One region of the Pseudoalteromonas sp. SWYJZ98 genome, then DNA from elsewhere that is predicted to be linked to it. Evidence: predicted binding sites of a transcription regulator. Region 1 holds the regulator's gene; each other region holds the start of a gene.
The links. Region 1 encodes sigma-54, which starts transcription at its own class of promoters, with help from an activator protein. Its sites were predicted from a motif close to GTTGGCACGNNNNTNGNNT; they were not measured.
Positions count from the first base shown of each region.

Region 1 (6,423 bases):
TAGCTGTATTACCTCTAGCAGGTATTATTAATCCTTCAGCAATTGATCCATCGTTAGTAAGCCGAGATATATTAATTATGATTGGTGCAACACTTGCTCTTATTATTATGTCATTGAACTTTAGAGGCACCCAGCGTATCAATAGGGTAGAAGGTGGCTTATTGCTAATAGCGTTTTTGGGTTACCAAGGGTATATTTTTAGTCAAGTAGGGTAAATGATGGCAACGCTAAACTTTATTGAACAAGGCCTTCGCGTTTTAGATGTTGAGCGCCAAGCACTTAGTGATATTGCACAATATGTAGATGAAAATTTTCATAACGCGTGCCAATTAATGTACGACTGTGAAGGCCGTATTATTGTTATTGGCATGGGAAAATCAGGCCATATTGGCAATAAAATAGCGGCAACCCTTGCAAGCACTGGCAGCCCTGCGTTTTTTGTTCACCCTGGTGAAGCAAGTCATGGTGATTTAGGTATGATCACTAAAAATGACGTGGTTATGCTTATTTCTAATTCAGGGGAAACCAGCGAAGTTTTAAATATCATTCCGGTTTTAAAACGACTTGGTGCCAAAATGATAGCGATGACTGGCAATACACAATCAACAATGGCAACCCTTGCTAATGTACATGTGTGCATTAAAGTAGAAAAAGAAGCTTGTTCATTGGGTCTAGCCCCTACATCAAGTACCACTGCAACGCTTGCGATGGGCGATGCCATGGCAGTTGCATTATTAGAAGCTCGCGGCTTTACAGCTGATGACTTCGCGCTATCTCACCCTGGTGGTAGTTTAGGCAAGCGCTTATTACTTACTTTAAAAGATGTTATGCACAGCGGCGCAAATACACCTATTATTGATGTTTCACAAACAGTTAAAGATGCTCTAATAGAAATGTCAGCTAAAGGATTAGGTATGACAGCCATTGTTGGTGAAAATCAGCAACTCGTAGGGTTATTTACCGATGGTGACTTACGTCGCATTTTAGAACAAAGAATTGATATTCATACAACACAAATAGATGTTGTTATGACTAAGTCATGCACTACAGCTACGCAAGATATTTTAGCCGCTGAAGCGCTCAATATTATGGAACGTAAACGTATAAATGGCCTAATCGTCGTCAATGAGAAAAACCAACCTATTGGCGCATTAAATATGCAAGACCTATTGAAAGCAGGAGTGTTATAAATGCAATTTGAAGAACTCTATCAACCGCTGAGCGATGATGCAAAAGCACGCGCTAAAAAAGTAAAACTACTTATATGCGATATTGATGGTGTATTTTCTGATGGCCGTATTTACCTTGGCAATCAAGGTGAAGAGCTAAAAGCATTTAATACAAAAGATGGTTTTGGCATTAAAGCACTTATAAACAGTGGCTTTGAAGTAGCTGTTATTACTGGTCGTCATTCACAGATAGTACAACAACGTATGAGCAGCTTAACCGTACAGCATATTTATCAAGGCCAAGAAAATAAGCTCATTGCCTATCAAGAATTAAAAGATAAACTCAACCTTAGCGATGAACAAATTGCTTATATTGGTGATGACGGTCCTGACATGCCTGTTATGGAGTTAGTAGGCTTTGCCGTTGCAGTAAATGATGCCCACCCACTTATTAAGCGTTTGTCACACTATGTAACGCAAATGCCTGGTGGTTTTGGTGCTGTGAGAGAACTCACCGATTTGCTCATGCTTGAAAATGGTAAAGCATTGACTACACAAGGCACTAGTTCATGAATGCAGCGCGCATAATATTAAGCGTTTTATTCATTAGCTGTATGGTTTGGCTTTGGTACCCTTATTTTGCACAAACAAATATTGTGCCTCAGGCTGAGCCTGAAGTTATTGCTAAGCCTGATTACATAGCTATTGAGCTCAAACAGACAGCCTATGATGAGCAAGGTAAAATTAGCCACAAAGTCACTGCGGCTAAAATGGAGCTATACCAGCAATTAGGTTTCACGTTTTTCGAAAAACCCATTTTTACTTTATATAACGAACAACAAACGTGGCAAATAAATGCAGACGAAGCAACATTATACGAAGATAAACAATTAATTTTAGAAGGTAATGTGGTTGCCAAAAATTTAACCGATAACGCCATGATAGACAAAATCAATGCTGATAATATTCAGGTTGATATAAAGCTATTAACAATGCGTTCGGAGCAACCCGTCATCATCACTGGACCCAATTTAAAAATCACCGGTAAAGGCCTAGAAGCCGACTTAAAAGCCGAAGTGATAAAACTAATTAACCATACGCGAACCATATACTATGACCAATAAAATATTAAAATCACTTATAATTCCTACACTTATACTAGCGTTTAATAGTAGTGCTGCAGAGCAAAACACGCAACCTGCTGCCAATCAAATTTCAATAAGTGCCGACAAGCAAGAAGGTCAATTGAAAGCTAATGTGGGTATTTTTGAGAAAAACGTTGAGATTATTCACGGTAATCGCCGCATTACAGCCGATCGCCTCGAAGTACACAAACGTGATGAACTTGGTGATAATAAACAATTATTAATTGCCACAGGTAGCCCTGCGCACTTTGAAGAAAAGCAATCAGACGGCACGACTATGAGCGCCAGTGCTGACGAAGTACGTTATGATGTATCTAAGCGTTTTTTAACGCTTGTTGGTAATGCACAAGTATCGCAAGCCGGACAAAAAATAAATGCTAAAAGCATTACCTACGACATAGAGCAGCAGCTCATCAGTGCCGAAAAAGATGAAAACTCAACTGACCGCGTTCACACAATTTTAGTACCGATCGAAACTAAAAAAAGTAAAAAAGGCGATAAAGGTCAACCATGAGCACATTAAAAGCAGAACTATTGGCAAAAAGCTATAAAGGTCGTGAAGTTGTAAAAAACGTCGGCCTTGAAGTACAAGCTGGCAGTATAGTTGGCTTACTTGGCCCTAACGGTGCTGGTAAAACAACGACTTTTTATATGATTGTAGGGCTTGTTCCTAGCGACAAAGGTAAAATATCTATTGATGATAACGATATTACTCTTTTACCTATGCATAGTCGTGCTAGATTAGGCATAGGCTACTTACCACAAGAGTCATCGATTTTTAGAAAGCTGACTGTTTATCAAAACTTAATGGCCATTTTAGAAACGCGCAAAGAACTAAATAAACAAGCCAGAGAAGACACGCTCAATAACTTATTAGATGAATTTAGCATACAACACATTCGTGATAGCCAAGGTATGGCATTATCGGGTGGAGAGCGTCGTCGTGTAGAAATAGCACGAGCACTGGCAGCAGATCCTAAATTTATATTACTGGATGAACCGTTTGCCGGTGTTGACCCTATTTCGGTATTAGATATAAAGAAAATAATAGAACATCTTAAAAATCGTGGGATTGGTGTATTAATTACCGACCATAACGTAAGAGAGACCCTTGATGTTTGTGAAAAAGCCTACATTGTTTCTCATGGGGAGCTGATTGCATCAGGTACTCCAGAACACGTATTAAATGATAAAACAGTACGCGATGTTTACTTAGGCGAGCAATTTAGGCTGTAACATTTACGCCATGTCTTTAAGCATCTGCTAGTATTAATTATAACAACATAAAAGGATTGTTAGAGATACATGAGGCAATCACTACAGCTGCGCATGGGCCAGCAACTTACAATGACTCCACAGTTGCAACAAGCTATTCGTTTGTTGCAACTCAGTACATTGGATCTCCAGCAAGAAATACAAGAAGCTCTCGACAGTAATCCACTATTAGAGGTTGAAGAGGCAGACTATTCTGAAGACGCTGCTGGTAAAAACGAGCAAAAAGCTGATACCGATGACATAACTGTTAGCGCATCTGCTGATGATGCTCCGAGCGAATACGAACAAGATACTGGTGAAGCACTTGCAAAAGACACGCTAAGTGACGACATGGCTATGGATGTTAGTTGGGATGAGTACATGAGTGCCGCCCCAGCAGCCTCATCAGGTCCAATGCCTGAAGACGAATCTATATACCAAGGCGCCTCTACTGAAACGCTCCATGAGTATTTAATGTGGCAATTACAACTAACGCCATTTAGCCCTACCGATGAAGCCATCGCGATTGCGATTGTAGAGGCCGTCGATGATTCAGGTATTTTAACTCTCAGTTGCGAAGAAATTTTAGAAAGCTTTAATCAAGAAAACGAAGATGATAACGAAGTCGAACTTGATGAAATTGAAGCGGTATTAAAACGCATTCAACTGTTTGATCCTGTTGGTATTGCTGCACGTAGTTTACAAGAGTGTTTGTGTATTCAGCTTAATCAATTTGATAAAGAAACACCTTACATTAATGAAACGAAAATGATTTTAACCGAGCATATTGATCTATTAGCAGCTCGCGACTATCGTACATTAATGAAAAAAACTAAGCTTAAAGAAGAAGAGCTTAAAGAAGTGATGACACTAATACATACTCTCAACCCAAAACCTGCAGATACTATTGTAAGGGAAGAATCTGAGTATGTTATTCCTGATGTGTCAGTTAAAAAAATTAAAGGTCGCTGGGTTGTCGAATTAAACCCAGATAGCATGCCTAAAATTCGTGTTAATAGCCAATACGCGGCAATGTCTCGCACTGTAAAATCAAGTGGCGACAGCCAGTTTATTCGCTCACATTTACAAGAAGCTAAATGGTTTATTAAAAGCTTAGAAAGTAGAAACGACACGCTATTAAAAGTTACTAATTGTATTGTTAAGCAACAACAAGGATTTTTTGAACATGGCCCTGAAGCCATGAAACCAATGGTTTTAAATGATGTCGCTGAAATGGTAGAAATGCACGAATCGACAATTTCGCGTGTGACTACTCAAAAGTACATGCATACACCCCGTGGTATATTTGAGCTTAAATATTTTTTCTCAAGCCATGTAAGTACTGAAAACGGTGGTGAATGTTCATCTACAGCAATACGTGCGCTTATCCGAAAATTAATCGCAGCAGAAAACTCAGCAAAACCATTGAGTGATAGCAAAATAGCGGATATATTGGCTGAGCAAGGAATTAAAGTAGCAAGACGTACAATCGCAAAATACCGTGAATCTCTTGCTATTCCACCGTCAAATCAGCGTAAAAGTCTGATTTAAGACGCTAAACTAAGAGGGTAATGCTTATGCAACTAAACTTAACTGGTCGTCACGTAGAATTAACCGATTCACTAAGAGACTATATTAATACTAAATTTGCGAAGCTTGAAAGACACTCTGATCATATTAATAATGTTCATGTCATTCTCGATGTAGAAAAATTAAATCAAAAAGCAGAAGCCACAATACACGTAAGCGGTGCTGAGCTATTTGCCTCTACAGAACATCAAGATATGTATGCCGCTATTGACTCGTTGATCGACAAGCTCGATCGCCAAGTAATCAAACACAAAGAGAAGCTTGCTCGACACTAATATGATGAAATTAAGTTCACTTATATGCCAGGACTGCAGCAAAGCTGCGGTCCTTTTTAATAGCAAAAAAAGAATTTTAGAGTTCATTAGCGAACTTGCTCACGACAAACTTCCGTATTTACCGCAACAAGATATTCTTAACGCTTTAATGAGCAGAGAGAAATTAGGTAGTACAGGTATAGGGCGTGGCATTGCTATTCCTCATGGAAGAATGAGCGGTGCAGAAGAGCCTTTGGCTTTAGTGCTCGTTAGCGAAACTCCAATAAACTTTGATGCAATCGATAATCGCCCTGTTGATATTTTTGTCGCACTCATCGTACCAGATGGCGATAACCAGCAGCACTTAAAGACTCTAGCAACCATTGCTGATAAACTAAACAACAAAGATTTTTGTAAACAGTTACGCAGTGCAAAATCTGATACTGAGCTTTACCAAGTTATTGTCGATCAATCATAGTTTTATAAAGGGTGTTAAATGGAGTTAATTATCATAAGCGGCCGTTCTGGTTCTGGAAAGTCGGTTGCTTTGCGCATTGTAGAAGATTTAGGTTATTATTGCGTAGATAATATTCCAGTAAACCTACTACCTTCATTAGTTCGCAGTGTGTCTGATAGCTACGATAAAATTGCTGTTAGCATAGATGTGCGCAACATCCCTAAAGAACAAGATGAATTTAACGATATTCTTGAATACTTGCCTGGCTTTGCAAACCCTACGTTGTTTTATTTAGATAGCGACGATCAGACATTGATCAAACGCTTTTCTGAAACACGCAGATTACACCCACTATCAATAGACTCGTTGCCCCTTGATTTAGCCATCAAAAAAGAAAAAGAATTACTTGATGTATTAACCACTCGCGCCGACTTTATGATAGATACGACTGATTTAAGTGTTCATCAACTCGCTGAATCTATTCGTGAAAAGATTTTAGGTAAAAAAGATAAGCAACTGATTGTCACATTTGAATCATTTGGTTTTAAACACGG
Region 1 is NZ_JADYXA010000001.1:238,485-244,907, forward strand. Features, by position in the region: gene I6F10_RS01130 (calcium/sodium antiporter) at 1-215, shown strand, start outside; gene I6F10_RS01135 (KpsF/GutQ family sugar-phosphate isomerase) at 219-1,190, shown strand; gene kdsC (3-deoxy-manno-octulosonate-8-phosphatase KdsC) at 1,191-1,742, shown strand; gene lptC (LPS export ABC transporter periplasmic protein LptC) at 1,739-2,293, shown strand; gene lptA (lipopolysaccharide transport periplasmic protein LptA) at 2,283-2,828, shown strand; gene lptB (LPS export ABC transporter ATP-binding protein) at 2,825-3,550, shown strand; gene I6F10_RS01160 (RNA polymerase factor sigma-54) at 3,620-5,119, shown strand; gene hpf (ribosome hibernation promoting factor) at 5,146-5,433, shown strand; gene ptsN (PTS IIA-like nitrogen regulatory protein PtsN) at 5,438-5,890, shown strand; gene rapZ (RNase adapter RapZ) at 5,909-6,423, shown strand, end outside.

Region 2 (6,423 bases), on a different contig from region 1:
TTGAGCGTGGTTTAGCTATTTTAGAAGAAAGCTTGAGTGATTTAACCGGGGATGTGATCCCAGGTGACTTAGTATTTAAACTTTACGATACCTATGGTTTCCCTGCCGATTTAACAGCCGATGTAGCGCGTGAGCGCCAAATGACCATTGACCATCAAGGTTTTGAAGCATGTATGGCAGTGCAACGTAAAACAGCACAGCAAGCAGGCAAATTTGGTGCAGATTATAATGAGCAATTAAAATCAGATAAGCACACTGATTTTAAAGGCTATGATAGTAATCATTACCGTGGCACTGTGGTAGAAATTTTTGCCGGTGGCGAATCGGTATCGTTACTTGAAGATGGTCAACAAGGTATTATTGTTTTAGACCGTACTCCGTTTTACGCTGAATCAGGCGGCCAAATTGGTGATAGCGGAACAATTACTGTTGCCGGTGGTGAGTTTAATGTAACGAATACCACTAAATTGGGTAATGCTTTTGCTCATCATGGAACAGTTCAAGGACGTATTGGCGTTAACGATAAAGTGGATGCGACTATTGACGATGCGCGCCGTGACAGTATTAAGAAAAACCACACCGCTACGCATATTTTGCATGAAGCACTGCGTCAGCTTTTAGGTGAGCACGTATCGCAAAAAGGCTCACTTGTGCAGCCAGATCGTCTGCGTTTTGACTTCTCACATTTTGAAGCGGTGACCAAACAAGAACTGCGCGAAATTGAACGCGTAGTGAATGACGAAATTCGTCGTAACTTTGCTCTTAACACTGAGCTAATGGCAATTGATGATGCTAAAGCCAAAGGTGCAATGGCACTGTTTGGCGAAAAGTACGATGACGAAGTACGCGTTGTGACTATTGGTGATTACTCAATCGAGCTTTGTGGTGGTACACACGTAGAGCGTACGGGTGACATTGGTTTATTCAAAATTGTATCTGAAAGCGGTATTGCTGCTGGTGTTCGCCGTATTGAAGCGGTAACAGGTGCAGAGGCAATTGCTTATGTAAGCGAGCAAGAGCAACAATTACATGATGTAGCTGCTTTAGTTAAAGGCGATAGCGCATCGGTACTTGAAAAAGTTACTGCGTTACTTGAAAAGTCTAAAGGTCTTGAAAAGCAAATTGCGCAACTTAACGATAAGTTAGCAAGTGCAGCTGGCGCGTCTTTACTTGACTCGATTGTTGAAATTAACGGCGTTAAGCTACTTGTAGCAAACGTTGAAGGTACTGAATCTAAAGCGCTTCGCGGTATGGTTGATGACCTTAAAAACAAAATTGGCTCAGGTGTTATTGCACTGGGTGTTGCCAGTGGCGACAAAGTAAGCCTAATTGCTGGTGTTACTAAAGACTTAACAGGCAAAGTAAAAGCCGGTGAGTTAGTTAACCACATGGCAGGCCAAGTAGGTGGTAAAGGTGGCGGTCGTCCAGATATGGCACAAGCTGGTGGTAGTGAGCCACAAAACCTTGCTGCTGCACTAGATAGCGTTACAGCTTGGTTAACTGAGCGTACTTAAGCCTAAGTGGCGCTTATTGTTCAAAAATTCGGTGGCACTTCGGTCGGCTCAATAGAGCGAATTGAAGCAGTCGCCGACCTTGTTGTAAAAACCAGACAACAAGGACATCAAGTGGTTGTGGTGCTCTCGGCTATGTCGGGAGAAACCAACCGCTTAATTAATCTCGCCAAACAAATTGATACTCGCCCGAGTAGCCGTGAACTAGATGTACTAATTAGCACCGGAGAGCAGGTTTCTGTATCACTACTTGCTATGGCTATTATAAAACGTGGCCACTCTGCTGTGAGCCTATTAGCCGATCAAGTCAATATTTTAACCGATAACATGTTTGGTAAAGCTCGTATTGCAGAGGTTGCTGCTACGCGTTTAAAGCATGAGCTTGAGCATAATCGTATTGCTATTATTGCTGGGTTTCAGGGGCGTGATGTTGAGGGCAACATTACAACGCTTGGGCGCGGCGGCACCGATACATCGGCTGTAGAAATAGCAGCGGCTATAAAAGCTGACGAATGCCAGATCTATACAGACGTTGACGGCGTATATACTACAGATCCTCGTGTTGAACCTAACGCGCGCAGAATGAGCCAAGTTACCTTTGCCGAAATGCTAGAGCTGGCAAGTTTAGGGGCGAAAGTTTTGCATATTCGCTCAGTAGAAGCCGCAGGAAAACATAATGTGCCACTTAGGGTGCTTTCGAGCTTTAATCCCGATGAAGGTACATTAATAAGTTTTGAGGAGAACGATATGCCAAGCAAGGTTGTATCGGGGATTGCGTTTAATCGTGACGAATGTTTAATTAAGGTACAAGGTGTGCCAACGGGCACGCAATATCTTTCAAAAATATTGAAACTTTTTGCCGAAAATGGCATCGAAATAGATATGATTAATCAAGTTAATCATAACTTTGAAAAAATAGACTATGCTTTTACTGTGCACTCGAATGATTATCTGCAAGCACTTGAATTATTGAGTGAAGATCAAGCTCAGCTCAGTGCTCAAAATATAAGCGGATTGCAAGCAGTAGCTAAAGTTTCTGCTGTTGGCATGGGTATGAAATCACATTCTGGTGTCGCTAGTTTATTTTTTGATGCATTAGCGCAGGAAAATATTAATGTGGTTTTAGTCTCGACTTCAGAGATTAAAATTTCAGTTTTAATAGATGAAAAGTACTTAGAGTTGGCTGTTCGTGCATTACACAAGGCATTTTTAACAGAAAATGGATAGATTGCGAGTTTTTACTTACTTTTCAGTCTAATTTTCATTAGTATGTTTAAGCGGAATCTTATAATTTTTATTGGAACATGGGAGCAAGAGAATGCTAATACTAACTCGTAGAGTAGGTGAAACCCTAATGATTGGTGACGAAGTAACAGTTACTGTTCTAGGTGTTAAAGGAAATCAAGTTCGAATCGGTGTTAATGCACCAAAAGACGTATCAGTGCATCGTGAAGAGATTTACATGCGCATACAAGCTGAAAAGTCGAACCCTAATCCGGGCAATGCTTAATCAACACGTATACGTAGTTGAGTAATTAACTCAACTAGACTAAAAGCCACTCACTGAGTGGCTTTTTTGTTTATAAAAGCGAGTGTTTCAGGACTAAGTATTTGTTTTGATATGTACTGCATGCCGCTTTTGTTTTTAATAATAATACCTTGCTGGGTGTCAATTACTTCGCTTATATTTTGCCATTCTAATTGATAGCTTTTGTAATGATTAGCAGATTTAATACCTTCTTCATCAAAGGTAAGTGTTACCTCAGAGCCTGATGCTCTGCTGAGCATTTGTCTGGTTACCCACCATGGTCTGCGATAGTAAAAAGCGACGCATTCGAGTACCGCTAACATGATCATAAACGATCCTAAGTAATGATCATCTAAAACATAAATGCCAAATAAACCAAGCGCAACTAACAACACAAGTAAAAAGTATTTAGGTTTTGCACGCTTACTATAAGGGAGTGACTCATCAAAACACTCGTAAAAGTAGGGTTTATCTAATGTGTAGGTGGTTGTGAATGCCATTTTGCCTTGCTTTAAATATCGTTTTTTTTATTTTAACAAGCTAACTGCTAAATGAGCAGCTTTATAGTCAGTGATTTTATTACTGGCACAAAAAAACGGCTCGAAAGCCGTTTTTTTAGCGGTACAAGAAGAATTAACAGTTAGTTTCTTCAGCGTTCACGCCTTCTTTAACATTTTCACATGCATCTTCAACAGAGTTTTGCACGTCAGTTACTGCTTCGTCGATACGTTCGCCAGCGTCTTCTGCATGGTTGTCTTCACAACCCATCATGAAAAAACCTGCAAATACTGCGATTAGTGCTGCTTTTAAAGTTGTAGAGTTCATAGTGTAATTCCTTGTAAGTATTAATTAATTTTAGTGTTTGTTAGTTGAATGCTTTATCTACCTGGGTGATTTACCACGTAGTGCACCTGAAACTAATGAAATCACTAAAAGTACTAAAAAGATAAAAAATATAATTTTTGCTATACCAGCTGCGGCACCTGCGATGCCACCAAAACCTAACACTGCAGCGATTAAAGCAATAACTAAAAATGTAATTGTCCAGCGTAACATTGTTTTCTCCTTGGTTATCAAATTTGCTCATAACAACTAATGCCAGTTATATGCCAAAGTTTATTTTTTATAAATATCAATTGGTTATGGTTTTTTACTGTTGTTCTAGTTATTAGTTGGTTAGTAACTTTTACGCTTTGTTATGTAAGTTATTCACACTGTTGCAAATAACTGCTAAATATTCACTAAATAGGGTTTATTTGGTAAGACCAATTAACAAGTGGCAATGGCTTTGCATTTAATATTAAAAGTTGGTGTTTATTTTTACTTAGCTTGATAGTTAATTAACAACTTCCATATAACTATTAGCTATAGTCGTTATTTCTTGTATGTATTGTAGGGCGCGTGATTGCTGAGTTATAGCATGTAAATTAATTGAGTGTTATGTTGTGTATTGTTTAATTGGTTTTACCAATTTACAAGATGTAGACAAAGCGATTAGTTTTGTTATTATCCAGTGAATAAATATTTAATTAAATCGATTTTTTATTTTCGATATGGGTTTCAAGGGGAGAAAAATGGATATAGGTGCTCTACTCACAACGGCTGGTAACTTAATGCTTACTGGCATGGTTGGGGTGTTTGTATTTCTGTCGATATTAATTGGTGCAGTAACGCTTATGTCTAATTTGGTGACGCGCTTAAGCGAACCTGACGTGGCGACACCAGTTAAATCACCATCTTTTAAATCTCAAGGTGTGCCTAATGAGCACGTCGCTGCTATTAGTGCTGCCATTGCTCAGTACAAATCAAATAATAAATAAGGGGCACACACATGGCTAAATTAAAATTAACAGAATTGGTATTACGCGATGCTCACCAATCATTATTAGCAACGCGTATGCGCCTAGACGATATGCTACCGATTGCTAGCAAATTAGACGATGCGGGTTATTGGTCTATTGAATCGTGGGGCGGTGCTACATTTGACTCGTGTATTCGTTATTTAGGCGAAGATCCTTGGGAGCGTATTCGTGCACTTAAAAAAGCGATGCCTAATACTAAACAGCAAATGCTATTACGCGGTCAAAACTTATTAGGTTACCGCCATTACGCTGATGACGTAGTTGAAAAGTTTGTAGAACGTGCACATAAAAATGGCGTTGACGTATTTCGTATATTTGATGCAATGAACGATGTTCGCAACCTAGAAACAGCTGTTAAAGCGGCTGTAAAAGTAGGCGCTCATGCTCAAGGTACTATTTCGTACACAGTTAGCCCAGTTCATACACTTGATATGTGGCTAACTCTTGCAAAACAGCTTGAAGATATGGGTTGTCATTCAATTTGTATTAAAGATATGGCGGGTTTATTAAAGCCGTACGATGCTGAAAAACTAATTAAAGCACTTAAAGAAACTGTATCAATTCCAATTGCTATGCAGTGCCACGCTACAACAGGTTTAAGTACTGCTACTTACCAAAAAGCAATTGATGCTGGTATTGATATGCTCGATACCGCTATTTCATCAATGAGTATGACTTATGGACATTCCGCAACTGAAACTATTGTATCGATAGTTGAAGGGACTGAGCGCGATACTGGGCTTGATTTAAACCACCTAGAAGAAATTGCTGCTTACTTTAGAGATGTACGTAAAAAATATGCGGCATTTGAAGGTAGCTTAAAAGGGGTTGATGGGCGCATTTTATTAGCTCAAGTACCTGGTGGCATGCTTACAAACATGGAAAACCAACTTAAAGAGCAAGGCGCAGCCGATAAGCTTAATGAGGTTTTACTTGAGATCCCACGTGTACGTGAAGATCTTGGCTTTTTACCTTTAGTAACACCAACGTCGCAAATTGTTGGCACTCAAGCGGTACTTAATGTGCTAACGGGTGAGCGTTATAAAACCATTACTAAAGAAACTGCTGGCGTATTAAAAGGTGAATATGGCTTAACACCAGCACCAATGAATAAAGAGCTACAAGAGCGCGTGCTTGATGGAGCGGAAGTTATTACTTGTCGCCCTGCTGATAACATTGCACCTGAGCTTGCAACGCTTGAAGCTGAGTTATTAAAAGAAGCACAAGAGCAAGGTTTAACACTTGCTGATGATCAAATTGATGACGTATTAACTTATGCATTATTCCCACAAGTTGGTTTGAAGTTTATTAAAAACCGCAACAACCCAGATGCATTTGAGCCAGTACCTTCTGTTGAAGATAAAAGCAGTAAAGCACCTTCTAAATCAGTTTCAAATAGTAACAAAGTGAAGGCTGAGCAATACAGCGTAAAAGTAGATGGTAAAGTTTATGACGTAGTAGTAGCGCAAGGTGGTGAACTTAAGGAAGTAACATTAAAAGACTCTGAGCACATTCCTCAGTC
Region 2 is NZ_JADYXA010000009.1:83,255-89,677, forward strand. Features, by position in the region: gene alaS (alanine--tRNA ligase) at 1-1,514, shown strand, start outside; gene I6F10_RS08655 (aspartate kinase) at 1,521-2,738, shown strand; gene csrA (carbon storage regulator CsrA) at 2,830-3,021, shown strand; gene I6F10_RS08665 (YcxB family protein) at 3,072-3,539, opposite strand; gene I6F10_RS08670 (hypothetical protein) at 3,673-3,864, opposite strand; gene I6F10_RS08675 (DUF1328 domain-containing protein) at 3,922-4,095, opposite strand; gene I6F10_RS08680 (OadG family protein) at 4,614-4,859, shown strand; gene oadA (sodium-extruding oxaloacetate decarboxylase subunit alpha) at 4,871-6,423, shown strand, end outside.
Region 2: a site for sigma-54 is predicted at 4,135-4,153, ahead of I6F10_RS08675 (DUF1328 domain-containing protein). Genes of this name have one in related genera too.

Region 3 (6,423 bases), on a different contig from region 1:
AATAATAATGAGTGAGCAAATAAAGTGCCGTTGCCCGTGGCTCGACACCACTAAACCCGACTACGTTATTTACCATGATGAAGAATGGGGCGTCCCTCTTTATGATGATACAAAGCTGTTTGAATTTATCACTCTTGAATCAGCGCAAGCCGGCTTAAGCTGGTACACAATTTTAAAAAAGCGTAGCGGTTACAAAAAAGCATTTGCTAATTTTGATGTAGATAAAGTGGCACAATTCACACAAGATGACATTGAGAGACTAATGCTTGATGAGGGTATTGTGCGAAATCGCTTAAAAATTGCGGCAACCGTCAACAACGCAAAGCGCTTTATAGAAATACAAAAAGAATTTGGAAGTTTTAGTAACTACCAATGGCAGTTTGTGGGTAATAAACCGATTATAAGTAATTTAAATAACGTTGAAGACTACCCAGCAATTACAGAAGCATCAACTGCATTCGCTAAAGATTTAAAAAAACGGGGTTTTAAGTTTTTAGGCCCTACAACGGTTTACGCTCAGATGCAGGCCTGCGGTATGGTTAACGATCACAGTAATGATTGTTTTAGAAAAGAAGAAATTATTGAGGCTTTTAGTAGTAAGTGATTAAAAGCCATAAAAGTGTTCTGTTCACAAAGAGGGTAAGAGACGCTTCGCTTTAGAGAAGTAACGTGTAAGTTAACTATGGTTTCTCATTTGCCCTCGTTTTTCTCTTTGTGAAATAACGTTTTATTTAAATGATTAAAAGCTTCGCTTTTCACGCGAGCAAGCTCAGCGTCTACCGCCAAGGTTTAAGTTTGTGTTTATCTTGTAGACGCCAAGCTTGCTTGCGTGACGGGCAAAGCCCGTAAAGTAACTACTCACAAATGGAAAATAATAAAAACATTTCATCCTTTATGGATGGCTAATCTCTTGAAAGATTATACTTTTTCATTTTCTCAACGAGTGTGGTTCTGCGAACACCCAATATCTCTGCAGCGCGAGCTACAACATAATCATAGCGCTCTAACGCTTGGGTTATTAAGCTAATTTCAAGCTCTGCTAAATAATCTTTAAGTTCAATACCATCATCAGGCAATAGCCCACTACCCGTTTGGCTAAACTCAGCGTCTGGCTCACTTTCGTAATCACTAAAGCCTGTGCTAAATATGTCGTTAAAGGCATCTTTTTCCATTAACTCTTCAGGGTATTCTGGCTCGTAGGCTTCAACTTCAATGTAACGATATTTGTTAGGTAAATCGGGAATGTCAACCACTTTTTCAGGAAACATAATAACCATACGTTCCACTAAGTTAGCAAGCTCACGAATATTACCAGGCCAAGCATGTTCTTTTAAGCTCTCAACTGCGCGCTCTGTAAACTTAGCGGTAGAACCTGTTTGGTCGTTAACACGGCGCATTAACTCTTTTAAAAGCAGCGGAATATCATCAGCACGTTCACTCAGCGATGGGTTTTCGATAGGAAATACATTTAAGCGGTAATATAAATCTTCCCTAAAACTACCCTCTTCAATCATTGTTTCAAGATTACGATGTGTGGCTGCAATAACGCGTACATCAGCTTGGATAGCCTTTGTACCACCAACTCGTTCATAGCTTCGCTCTTGCAATACTCGTAGCAACTTTACTTGCATTTGCAGTGGCATATCGCCTATTTCATCTAAAAATAGCGTCCCGCCTTGAGCTAGTTCAAACCGCCCTTTACGAGCCGATATAGCACCAGTAAACGCGCCTTTTTCGTGGCCAAATAGTTCACTTTCGAGCAGCTCTGCCGGAATAGCACCACAGTTAACAGGTACAAACGGTCCATTAATACGCTTTGAAAGCAAATGTACATTACGGGCAACCACTTCTTTACCAGTGCCTGATTCGCCTAAAATTAAAACATTGGCATCGGTTTTTGCCACTTGTTCAATTAAAAAGCGAACATCTTTAACCGCATCGGTTTCACCAACAAGTCCATCAAAAATTTTATGTGGTTTTGTATGCTTATGCTCATTAGGCAACATGCGCTGATACTGCTGGCAATCGTGAAGTAACTGCGTTGTCACTTCGTGATTAAATGGCTCGCAAATAAGCCCCACCACATTAGCTATACTTAATAGGGGTTTTAGCGTTTCGCCAATTAATAAAAACGGTAATGTTGGATAGCGTTTAATTAAGCTTTCGTGGTCAAGTGATTGCAATGCTCCTAAAATGATCATGCATTCTTGCTGATGATATTTTTTGCATTCTTGTTCAAAGCAGTCTTCGCTTAATAGTTGAGCAGCTTCACCAATAAAGCCAAGTGAAGCATTTAATCCTATTGCGCGGTTGTTATTATTATCTAAAATCAAGATCATATTTAGCGAGCCGTACTTTCACTAATTTGTATAATTAGTTAAATTGTAAGCCAGTTCAGCATGGATGCAAGCAATAGCGGCAGTTTTTTGACATAAACGCCAAAAAACAGACGGGCTAGTTAAGTCAATCATACTTAATAGTTAATCATTAAGTATGGGTTATAGTTTTAACTTAGTTATTACTTAGCCATTACTTAACTATTACCTAACTATAACTTAGCCCTAAAAATTAATTTACTCGGCAATAAAAATGCTATTGTTAGTAAATAAACTCAATTATAAATTTAAGTTGAAGTTACAAATGCCGATACATAAATAAGTGAAAATGCTTGGCATTAATATTGCCTTGTATTAGCTTTCACATAATTTTATTGTTTTAAATTTTAGGATTTTCCATGGCTCACATCTCAGTAAAAAAATACGGTCAAGTTCGTGCTAGTAGTATTGCCGAAATGACTCCTTACGAACAAATAAACCTTATATTTAGTAATATTATCGGCCGTTTAGCAGCTACAAAAGGGTTTATTGAGCGCAAAGAAATAGCAAAAAAAGGGGAAAATATTTCGGCCTGTGTTTTATTATTTGGTGCCCTGCAAGACGCACTTAATTTAGAAGTAGAACAAGACCCTAGTATTTCTAATAATTTATTGGCGCTTTACGATTACTGCCAACGCCGTTTAACGCAAGCGAACATAAACAACGATATTGAAGCAATTACTGAAGTATCAAGTATTGTTAAAGAAATTAAAGAAGGGTGGGATAACATCCCGCTAGATCAACGAAGCCCTGCGGTTTAATTTAAATTATGGACTCGCCAACATCTTCAGAGCCATTAGCGAACTACTCTGAGCAAATACAAACACTGCTTAGTAACATTGAGGTGTTAGTAAATGACAATAATGCAGACGAAGCTCAGCCTTTTTTAGATACTTTAAATACTAAACTAAAGCAATGGTGCGAAAGCAACGAAGGACCAAGCGCAGAACAATTGGAATTAATTCAGCTTCGTATAAATACTATTTTAGTAAAAGCGAATAGCGCTAAAAATGAATCGTCAAAAGCTATTATTAAACATAAAAAGTCAGGAAAAGCGATAAAAGCTTATAAAGCAAGTCGCTAAAATCTACTCAAATTGAAAACACAAAAAAACCGTTTTAAATAACGGTTTTTTTTGTGTTTTCTTAATTTAGTTATTAATTTAATATCATACTTATCTACTAAGAGTTATCTCGTACTACGCCTGGCATATTTTCCAGCTGAGCTTGAACATATGTACTGGTGTTATTAAGGCTTGCCACTAATAAATCCATCGCATTATATTGAGCATACAACCTTGACGATAGCGACTCCATTTTACTGGCAAGACTCAAGCGCTGGTCATCTAAATCGTCTAGTTGGTTTGTTTTGCTGTCTATACGGTTTTGAATAATACCGTCGGAATCGGTGTAAAAGCTTAATTTTTCGTCAAACGATTGTGCGAAGCCATCATCATCGTCACCTACAAAAAACTGCTGCACTAAATCTACATCGCTTGCTATTTTTTCATTGAGTGTTTCTGTATTTAGCGTTAAAACACCGTAGCGGTCTGTTTCTACACCTAATTGCGAAAGCGATAGTGAGTTGCCATTACCTAAATCAACGGGATTTGTTATTTCGCTACGAAGCTTTGACATAACGCCACGAAGTAGTGAATCACCAGCCATAACGCCTGCGCCATCTTCGCCGGAGGCACCCAAGTTATTACTAAGCTCTAACAGTTCGTTATAACTTGAAATAAAACTATTTAAACCTGTTTTAATATTATTATTGTTTTCGGTAACCGATATATCACTTAAGTCGTCGTCAGTGGCATGCAACTTTTTAGCGGTAATATCCACGCCATCAATCACATTACTAAATTCATTGGTATTACTTGATACAGTTAACGTACCATCAATTGTTATTTGCGCATTTTGTGCAGCATTAACTTGCGTTAAATTAGTTGTATGGTTAGCCGGGTCTGCATCTGATACATCATAAGCTAATCGTGACAATCCGCCTGTATCAGTATTACTGCCGTCATCGTCTTGTACGGTTATTGTAATTGCGTTATCTTCGCCAGTTTCTTTACTTGTAAGTACTAAATGCTGACCGGTATCACTAGTTATTATAGTGGCGACAACCGAATCATTACTATCGCTGCCAGTAAAAGGGCCATTGTTAATCTGGTCGCGTAAATCTTCTAACGTATTTGTAGCCGATAAAACAGTAGAGAAGCTATTTGCACCAGAACCAATTGTAATTACGCCAGCTCCAATTGCCTCATCAGCGGCAAATGCGGGGGAAGATAATTTATGAGCTTGTGCTAATGCATCTACTTTTATGTTGTAACTACCTGGCTGAGCGTCTTTATCTGAGCTAATTGATATAAAATCATCATTACCCGATGCAGTTCGTTTTTGATAGTTATCACTAACACCCAGTGCTTCCATTGATGTTTGTACTTTTTCAAGCGCAGACTTGAGTGCACCAACAGCAGAAATATCAGTTGTTAATTTACCTTCTGTAGTATTTAAACGAGCTTCAGCAGGGGCTTGCTCAGCATTAACTAGCGCATCAACAATGTCTGACACTGCTAAACCTGAGCCTAAACCATTAAACGTAATAGACATACTTCACCTCTTTAAATACTCAAAAATAAACCAACTTATTATTAGTAATTCAAACCGCTCACTAAACTGTTTGGTCAATTAAAATACCTGCCGATTCAGACAATTTAGAAACCAAACTTAATACTTCTTCAGAAGGATACTGCTTGATAACTTCGCCGCTGTCTTTATCGAGTACTTTAATTACATCGCGACCTGAATCTTCATCAACCTTAAATTGCAAACTACGGTTCATTTCGCCCATAAAGTCCTGCAATTGTTGCGCCATTTGTTCTAGTTGTTCACGCTCTAACGGCTGAGCAGTAACTTCTTGATTATTTTTTTCGTATTGGTTTTGCTGTAATCGTTGTTGATTTTGTGTATCAGCTTGCTTTACATCGTCAACAGCGCGTTCAGTTAGCGAACTAGCTGCTTGGCCAGCTACTTTATCTTCACCCGCTAGCGGGGTTGGTAATGTAACTTCTGCATTGGAATTAATGGTATTCATAACAGATTCCTATTTATTAGTTAATTAAACAATAGCTCAATTAAAACCCTTAAACCACAAAAGGAGGTAGCTAAAGCCACCTCCTTTATTGTAAAACTAATACTGACTTTATGTACTAGCTAGCTAAACATTAAGCTATTACTTTAACTTATTAACCTAATAAGCTAAGTGCTGCTTGTGGTAACTGGTTCGCTTGCGACAAGATTGACGTACCTGCTTGTTGCAAGATTTGGTTCTTCGTCATGTTAGCTGTTTCGGTTGCAAAGTCAGTATCTTGAATACGGCTACGTGATGCAGATACGTTTTCTTGAATGTTAGCAAGGTTACTGATTGTGTGACCAAAACGGTTTTGTACCGCACCAAGGTCAGCACGTTGCTCATCAATCTGGGCGAGTGCACCATCTATAATATCAATAGCGCTCTGTGATCCTTCTTGTGTTTCTAAGTTAACTGTTTCAACACTTGTAAATTCAGCTTCATCTGTTATAGCAGTAACTACAGTACCGTCAACTACACTTAAATCACTCTTAGAAGTAAGTTTTATAACGTCTCCAGCTGAACCTGTGGCACTAAGATTTTCAGTTGCTGCACCAGCTTCTGTCACCGTAGCTTCTACACCATTAGCATCAGTGAAAGTAGCTGTACCTACATTAGTTCCAGTAGTTGTGTCAGCATAATTACCAAACTCAATAGCAGTACCGTCAGCTTTTGTTAGTACAATGTCAGTGCCATCGACTACCGCAGTAATACCCGTATCACCAGTTTTTGCATTAATATTAGTTACTGTATCAGCTGCAGTAGATCCACCTAAAATGGTTTCAGAGCCTAAATCAAAACTATCGCCATCACCAATTCCTGATAACTTTGCTGTTGTTTCCGCCGCAGTTGATAAAGTAGCTGTCGCACCATGTTCAGCTGTTTTCTCATTAATTGCGCTAACTGTAGCCTC
Region 3 is NZ_JADYXA010000005.1:115,072-121,494, forward strand. Features, by position in the region: gene I6F10_RS05920 (DNA-3-methyladenine glycosylase I) at 8-604, shown strand; gene I6F10_RS05925 (sigma-54 dependent transcriptional regulator) at 903-2,339, opposite strand; gene fliS (flagellar export chaperone FliS) at 2,735-3,136, shown strand; gene I6F10_RS05935 (hypothetical protein) at 3,145-3,459, shown strand; gene fliD (flagellar filament capping protein FliD) at 3,557-4,990, opposite strand; gene I6F10_RS05945 (flagellar protein FlaG) at 5,052-5,474, opposite strand; gene I6F10_RS20545 (flagellin) at 5,626-6,078, opposite strand.
Region 3: a site for sigma-54 is predicted at 2,668-2,686, ahead of fliS (flagellar export chaperone FliS). Genes of this name have one in related genera too.